Regions from separate parts of the Micromonospora sp. L5 genome, predicted to be linked through region 2. Evidence: predicted binding sites of a transcription regulator. Region 2 holds the regulator's gene; the other holds the start of a gene.
The links. The regulator HspR, encoded in region 2, represses chaperone genes until heat shock. The targets are predictions, from matches to a motif close to TTGAGTNNNNNNNACTCAA.
Positions count from the first base shown of each region.

Region 1 (3,405 bases), 1.7 Mb from region 2:
TGCGCAGGTCCACACGGGCGCGCCGGTCATCCGGTAACGCGCGGAGCAAGCGGATGCTGGCGGTTGTCGGCACGCTCGCGGTCTTCGGCGGCATCGTCGCCGTCACCCAGATCTCGTCCGCCCAGGACCGGCGGACGACCACCCGCGCCGCCTCGGCGTCCTGCGTGCCCGCGAGCCCCGGGGCGACCGCCCCGGACGGCCAGGGCAGCACCACCCGTACCTGGCAGAACGGCCGCTGGGTCCGCAACCACTGGGGCGACGGGCAGATGTCGCCGGCCGAGTGCCAGCAGACCAACGCGGGAGGCGCGGGCGCCGGCACCCCGACCGTGGCCTGCCCGGACGTCCGCGGCCGGCTACCGCAGGTGCCCGACCGGGCCCGCGCCGAGGTGGACCGCACCCTGGCGCTGCTGGAGTCGCAGATCGCCGACGCGAACCGGCGGCTCGCGGCGGAGGGCCGCAAGGGCGGCGAGTTCATCAACAACGCGATCCTGCGTCCGCTCGCGGACAAGCGGACCGCGGCGCTCAACCGGATCGCCACCGCCATCGGCCGGGTCGCCCAGCGCCCGCAGGGCCTGGACCAGCTCGCCCAGTGCGCGGTGACCGACACCCCGCAGAACGGCGGCCAGAACGGCGGGAACAACAACGGCGGTCAGAACGGCGGCAACAACAACGGGGGCCAGAACGGCGGCAACAACAACGGCGGTCAGAACGGCGGGAACAACGGCGGCGGGAACAACAACGGCGGCGGCCAGAACAACGGTGGCGGCAACGGCCTGAACGTGCTCGCCAAGGACTGCTCCGGCAGCCAGCTCCAGGCCCACGACGGCTTCCAGAACGGCAACCGGTGCGTGAGCACCGCGTTCGGTGAGGTGGGCGCCGCGGCGAACAACCCGTCGCTGCTGATCACGCAGTTCCCGAACCAGGTGCGGCGCAACCAGCCGTTCACCCTCCGGGTCACCACCAAGAACCTGGTGCGGGACCGCTTCCTCGCCGCCGGCCAGGGCGGCTACTACCTGGAGAGCTCGCTGCTCAACGGCCAGGGCCTGGTGCGCGGCCACTTCCACACCGCCTGCCGCATGCTCGGCAGCACCCGGCAGCCTCCGAACCCGCAGGACGTGCCGGCCTTCTTCGTGGCCACCGAGGACGGGCGGGGCGGCAACCAGCCGGACGACGTGCTGATCCAGATTCCGGGCCTGGCGCAGTCGGGCGTGGCGCAGTGCGCGGTCTGGGCCGGTGACGGCTCGCACCGCATCCCGATGATGGAGCGGGCCAACCAGACTCCCGCCATCGACGTGGTGCGCATCCGGGTCAACTGAGCGGGCGAACGGCAGCGGCCGTCCGGGGGACTCCTCCGGGCGGCCGCTGCCGTTCCCGCGCACGGGCACGGTGGAAGGTGATCCCGGAAGAAATTTCGTGCCGGCGGTATCCGGCCGGATGAAAAGCGCTGACCGTAGAAAGCCGATCGGGGCCGCGCCGATTTCTCAGCGTGACCCCGGGATGCCCGACGGTGAACCGGTGGCGGTCAGCGGTTCTTGTACGCCTCGACCACCGACACCGGGATGCGCCCGCGCTCGGAAATCTCGAACCCGTTCTTGGCGGCCCATTCCCGGATGGCGCGGTTCTGCTCGCGGTCCATTCCCGAGGTGCTCGGCCGGGCGGTGCGACGGGCGCCGCGGGCGACCTCGGTCGCTCCCCGGCCGATTCGCCTGCCAGCGCTGATGTACGGATCCAGCGCCTTGCGCAGGACGCCCGCGTTCTCGTCGGAGACGTCGATCGTGTACGCCACGCCGTCCAGGCTGAACTCGACGGTCCGATCGGCCTTTCCGCCGTCGAGGTCGTCGGTCAGAACGGTGATTACTTTCCTTGCCATCGCCATTACTCCCTGTGTCGGGCGGGGTGTGGCTAAGAGTTTGACCTACCGCGCGGTAATTCCGCAACAATAGCCGACTGTTTCCATTCGGCGGGTCGCGGTAAAGGGCGCCGCCATTGGGTGCGGAGCGCGGGAACGCGGCGCTTCGTAGTGGCGTGGGTCACAACCCGGAACAAGGGGCACGTTTTGTTACTTGAGCCAGACACGCTCAACCAACGTGATGGCAGGTGTTCGATGGCAACTCTTCCGGTACTCCCACTGACCGACGCCGTCCTGCTGCCCGGGATGGTCATCCCGGTGACCCTCGACCCGACCACCCAGGCCGCGGTCGACGCGGCCCGCGCCACCGGCGACAAGGAACTTCTGGCCGTACCCCGCCTCGACGGCGAGTACGGCTCCGTCGGCGTGGTCGCCACGATCGAGAAGGTGGGCCGGCTGCCCAGCGGCGAACCGGCGGCGGTCGTCCGTGGTCTCACCCGCGCCCGCATCGGCTCCGGCGTGCCCGGCCCCGGCGCCGCGCTCTGGGTCGAGGCGGCCGAACTCGACGAACCCGCACCGGCGGGCCGCGCCCGCGAACTCGCCCGCGAGTACCGCGCGCTCATGACCTCGGTGCTGCAGCAGCGCGGCGCCTGGCAGGTGATCGACGCGATGGAGCGGATGACCGACCTGTCCGAGCTGGCCGACTCGGCCGGTTACGCGCCCTGGCTCAGCCTGACGCAGAAGACCGAACTGCTCGCCGCGCCGGACGTCACCGCCCGGCTGGAACTGCTCGTCGGCTGGGTGAAGGAACACCTCGCCGAGCAGGAGGTCACCGAGCAGATCAACAGCGACGTCCGCGAGGGGCTGGAGAAGTCCCAGCGCGAGTTCCTGCTCCGCCAGCAGCTCGCCGCGATCCGCAAGGAACTCGGCGAGGACGAGCCGGACGGCTCCGCCGACTACCGCTCCCGGGTGGAGTCCGCCGACCTGCCGGAGAAGGTCCGCGAGGCGGCGCTGCGCGAGGTCGGCAAGCTGGAGCGGGCCAGCGACGCCTCACCCGAGGCGGGCTGGATCCGTACCTGGCTGGACACCGTCCTGGAGATGCCGTGGAACACGCGTACCCAGGACAACATGGACCTGGCCGCGGCCCGGGCCGTGCTCGACGCCGACCACGCCGGCCTGGCCGACGTGAAGGACCGCATCCTGGAGTACCTCGCGGTGCGCAACCGGCGCGCGGAGCGCAACCTCGGCGTGGTCGGCGGACGCGGTTCCGGCGCGGTGCTGGCCCTGGCCGGTCCGCCCGGTGTCGGCAAGACCAGCCTCGGCGAGTCGGTCGCCCGGGCGCTGGGCCGCAACTTCGTCCGCGTCTCCCTCGGCGGTGTCCGGGACGAGGCGGAGATCCGCGGTCACCGGCGCACCTACGTGGGCGCGCTGCCCGGCCGGATCGTGCGGGCGCTGCGCGAGGCCGGCTCGATGAACCCGGTCGTGCTGCTCGACGAGGTCGACAAGCTGGTCGCCGGCTACTCCGGCGACCCGGCGGCGGCCCTGCTGGAGGTGCT
Region 1 is NC_014815.1:5,367,969-5,371,373, forward strand. It holds gene ML5_RS24670 (hypothetical protein) at 54-1,316, shown strand; gene ML5_RS24675 (Lsr2 family protein) at 1,523-1,870, opposite strand; gene lon (endopeptidase La) at 2,105-3,405, shown strand, end outside.
Region 1: lon (endopeptidase La) is a predicted target of HspR. The motif match lies at 2,064-2,082, and genes of this name have one in related genera.

Region 2 (3,405 bases):
TGCTCACCGCGCTGCTGCCGATCCTCGACGACCTGGACCGGGCCCGTGAGCACGGCGACCTGGTGGGACCGTTCGGCAGCGTGGCCGAGCAGCTCACCGGCGCGCTCGCGAAGTTCGGCCTGACCGCGTTCGGTGAGACGGGTGACCCGTTCGACCCGACCCGGCACGAGGCGGTGGCGCACCAGACCTCCGCCGACGTGACGGAGCCGACCTGCGTCCAGGTCATGCGCCGTGGTTACCAGCTCGGCGAGCGGCTGCTGCGGCCCGCCATGGTCGCGGTCGCGGACCCGGAGTAGTGCCGACCCGTGACGTCCTGCCCGCCCGCACCGGGCGGGCGGGACGACCGGGGTTCGACCCGTGGAAGGGGGTGGACCGGTGAGTTCCAAGGACTGGATCGAGAAGGACTACTACGCCGCGTTGGGCGTGGACAAGTCCGCCTCCTCGGACGAGATCAAGAAGGCGTACCGCAAGTTGGCCCGGGAGTCGCACCCGGACCACAACCCCGGCGACACCGGCGCCGAGGAGCGGTTCAAGACCGTCTCCGAGGCGTACGCGGTGCTCGGTGACGAGAAGAAGCGCCGTGAGTACGACGAGATGCGCTCGCTGTTCGGCTCCGGCGCCTTCCGGCGCAACGCCCGCGGCGCGGGCCAGCCGGGCGGTATGCCGTTCGACGTCTCCGACCTGTTCGGCGGCGGTGCCGGGGGTGGGGACAGCCGGTTCAGCGGCGGCGGCTTCACCGACCTGTTCAGCTCGATCTTCTCCGGCGGTGCAGGTGGCGGCGGTCCGGCACGTCCGCGCGGCCCGGCCCGCGGCCGGGACGTCGAGACCGAGGTGGCGCTCGACTTCGAAGACGCGGTACGCGGCGTCACGCTGCCGCTGACGCTGCGCGCGCCCGGCGTCTGCGACACCTGCCACGGCAACGGCGCGAAGCCCGGCACCCAGCCGGTGGCCTGCCCGGTCTGCCACGGTGCCGGCGTGACCACCCGCAACCAGGGGTCGTTCAGTTTCTCCGAGCCGTGCCGCAACTGCCAGGGTGTCGGCACGATCGTCGAGGAGAAGTGCCCGGAGTGCCACGGCACCGGCGGGGTCACCAAGACCCGCACGCTGCACGTCCGCTTCCCCGCCGGGGTGTCGGACGGGCAGCGGATCCGCCTGGCCGGCCGAGGTGAGCCCGGCGAGCGGGGCGGTCCGGCGGGCGACCTGTTCGTGCAGGTCAAGGTCCGCCCGGACGAGCTGTTCGGGCGCACCGGGGACGACCTGACCCTGAACGTCCCGATCACGTACGCCGAGGCGGTTCTCGGCACGGACCTGCGCGTGCCGACCCTGGACGGGACGGTGACCCTGCGGGTGCCACCGGGTACGCCCAGCGGGCGGGTGCTGCGCGCCCGCGGCAAGGGCGTCGTACGCAAGGACGGCCGCGCCGGTGACCTGCTGGTCACGCTCGACGTGGTGGTTCCGGCGAAGGTCTCGGACGAGGCGCGGGCGGCGCTGGAGACCTTCGCGGCGCAGACTCCGCCCGCCGCGCGGGAACATCTCGACGCGCGGGTACGTCGATTCAGTTGACGGCGGCACCGGAGGTGAGCGGGCATGTCGGAGGAGTACGTCGGCTCGGGTGACCAGGCATACGAGGCCAAGGTCTTGATGATCTCGGTGGCCGCGCGGATGGCGGGGATGCACCCCCAGACGCTGCGCCAGTACGACCGGCTGGGCCTGGTGCAGGCCGGCCGGGCGTCCGGCGGCGGTCGCCGGTACAGCGTCCGGGACGTGGTGCTGCTCCGCGAGGTGCAGCGGCTCAGCCAGGACGACGGGATCAACCTGGCCGGGGTCAAGCGGATCATCGGGTTGGAGCGGCTGCTCGAAGAGGCGCAGCAGCGGGTGGCCCGGCTGGAGGCGGAACTGGACGCCGCGTACCGGCGGATCGCCGAGCTGGAGTCGCTCGGCGGCTTCCCCCGCGGCGACCTCGTGCCCACCAACCGCACATCCACCGCGCTCGTCGTCTGGCGTCCGCGCCGCGCTCCCGACCGCTGATTCCGTACCTGAAGGCCGGCGCGCCCCGCTCCCCCGGGGCCGCGCCGGCCTTCGTCGTTCCCCGGTCGGTTCGCGGGCCGGGTCAGGGGAAAGCGGGGTACGGCAGAGCGGGGTCAACTAGGCTTTTCCATAGGGGCAAAAGCCCCAAAGCGGATTCCGGGCTGGCGGGGGGAGTCATGACGGAACCGGCGAAGAAGGTGGCCGAGCGCGCGGAGGAACGGCTGGAGAAGGTGGCCGAGAACGTGCGCGAGCGGTTCGACCGGGTCACCGAGGGACGCTTCAGCGACAAGGTCAAGGAAGGGCGCTTCGCCGACCAGACGGACCACGGCGTGGACCGGGCGCGGGACGACGAGCGGCGCAAGAAGCAGGGCGGGTCGACCTAGACGATCCGCCGACGTGCGGGCCGGGATCCACGGGGGATCCCGGCCCGTTCGTGTTCTGCAGGGCCGGCCGGGACGTCGGGCTGCTCCGGGCGGGCACCACCCACCCGCCCTCGCGGTCGATCATGAAGTTGGCGGCGACAAACCGGACACCAAACACCGCCAAGTTCATGATCGACCAGGCCGGTCGGGTCGACGTGGCCAGTGATGTCGACGTGGGCGGGTCGAGTGGTCAGAGGCGGCGGTTCTCGCGGACCAGGCCGCCCTCGCACCAGTCCCGGTAGACGAAGAGATCCGGCCGGGCGAGCAGCACCCGGCTGTTGTGCGCCCAGTTGCGCATCAGGTCGTCGCCGGACTTCTCGGCCTGCTCGACCAGCTTGCGGAACCGGCGCTTGGGGTGGGCGCGGAAGTTCGTCCGGATGCCGTCGGCGGCGTAGATGTAGAGGCAGTGCAGCGTGAACCGCCGCGCCGGGCAGCCCTGATCCATGGCCAGATCGAACAGCGTCTGCACTAGGTGGTCACCGGCGACCAGCAGATCCCAGTCCGGCGGCATCGAGGTCAGCGGCACCGAATCCGGCTGATAGGCCCACGCCCGAAGCTCGGCGGGCGAGGGATCGACCGGGTTGGCGAAGCCGCGGAACGTCTCTTCCTGCACGCTCACCGGCCGACCTTCCGCTTGCGCTGGCGGGGGCGCAGGCCACCCGCGGACCCTGGCTGCTGGGCCGAAACGTTAACGCGGTTGGACGGAGCAGGGGTAGACCTTCCCGGGATCAATTTGACAACGCCGGGCCGGATCTGCCCTGCGGCTGATCCGGCCCGGCCCGGTCAGTCGCCGGTGCCCAGGGGCAGCGGCGCGGGCGGCCGTGCGGCGGCGGCGCGGGTGCGCAGCCACTGCTTGAACCACGGGCTGTCCGGCAGGCGGGCGAGCAGCGGCCCGGTCACCACCGTGATCAACACGTACGCGGTGGCGAGCGCGGCGAGCTTCGGCTCCACCGGG
Region 2 is NC_014815.1:143,514-146,918, forward strand. It holds gene grpE (nucleotide exchange factor GrpE) at 1-296, shown strand, start outside; gene dnaJ (molecular chaperone DnaJ) at 376-1,563, shown strand; gene ML5_RS00725 (heat shock protein transcriptional repressor HspR) at 1,588-2,028, shown strand; gene ML5_RS00730 (hypothetical protein) at 2,205-2,411, shown strand; gene ML5_RS00735 (hypothetical protein) at 2,641-3,069, opposite strand; gene ML5_RS00740 (cation:proton antiporter) at 3,234-3,405, opposite strand, start outside.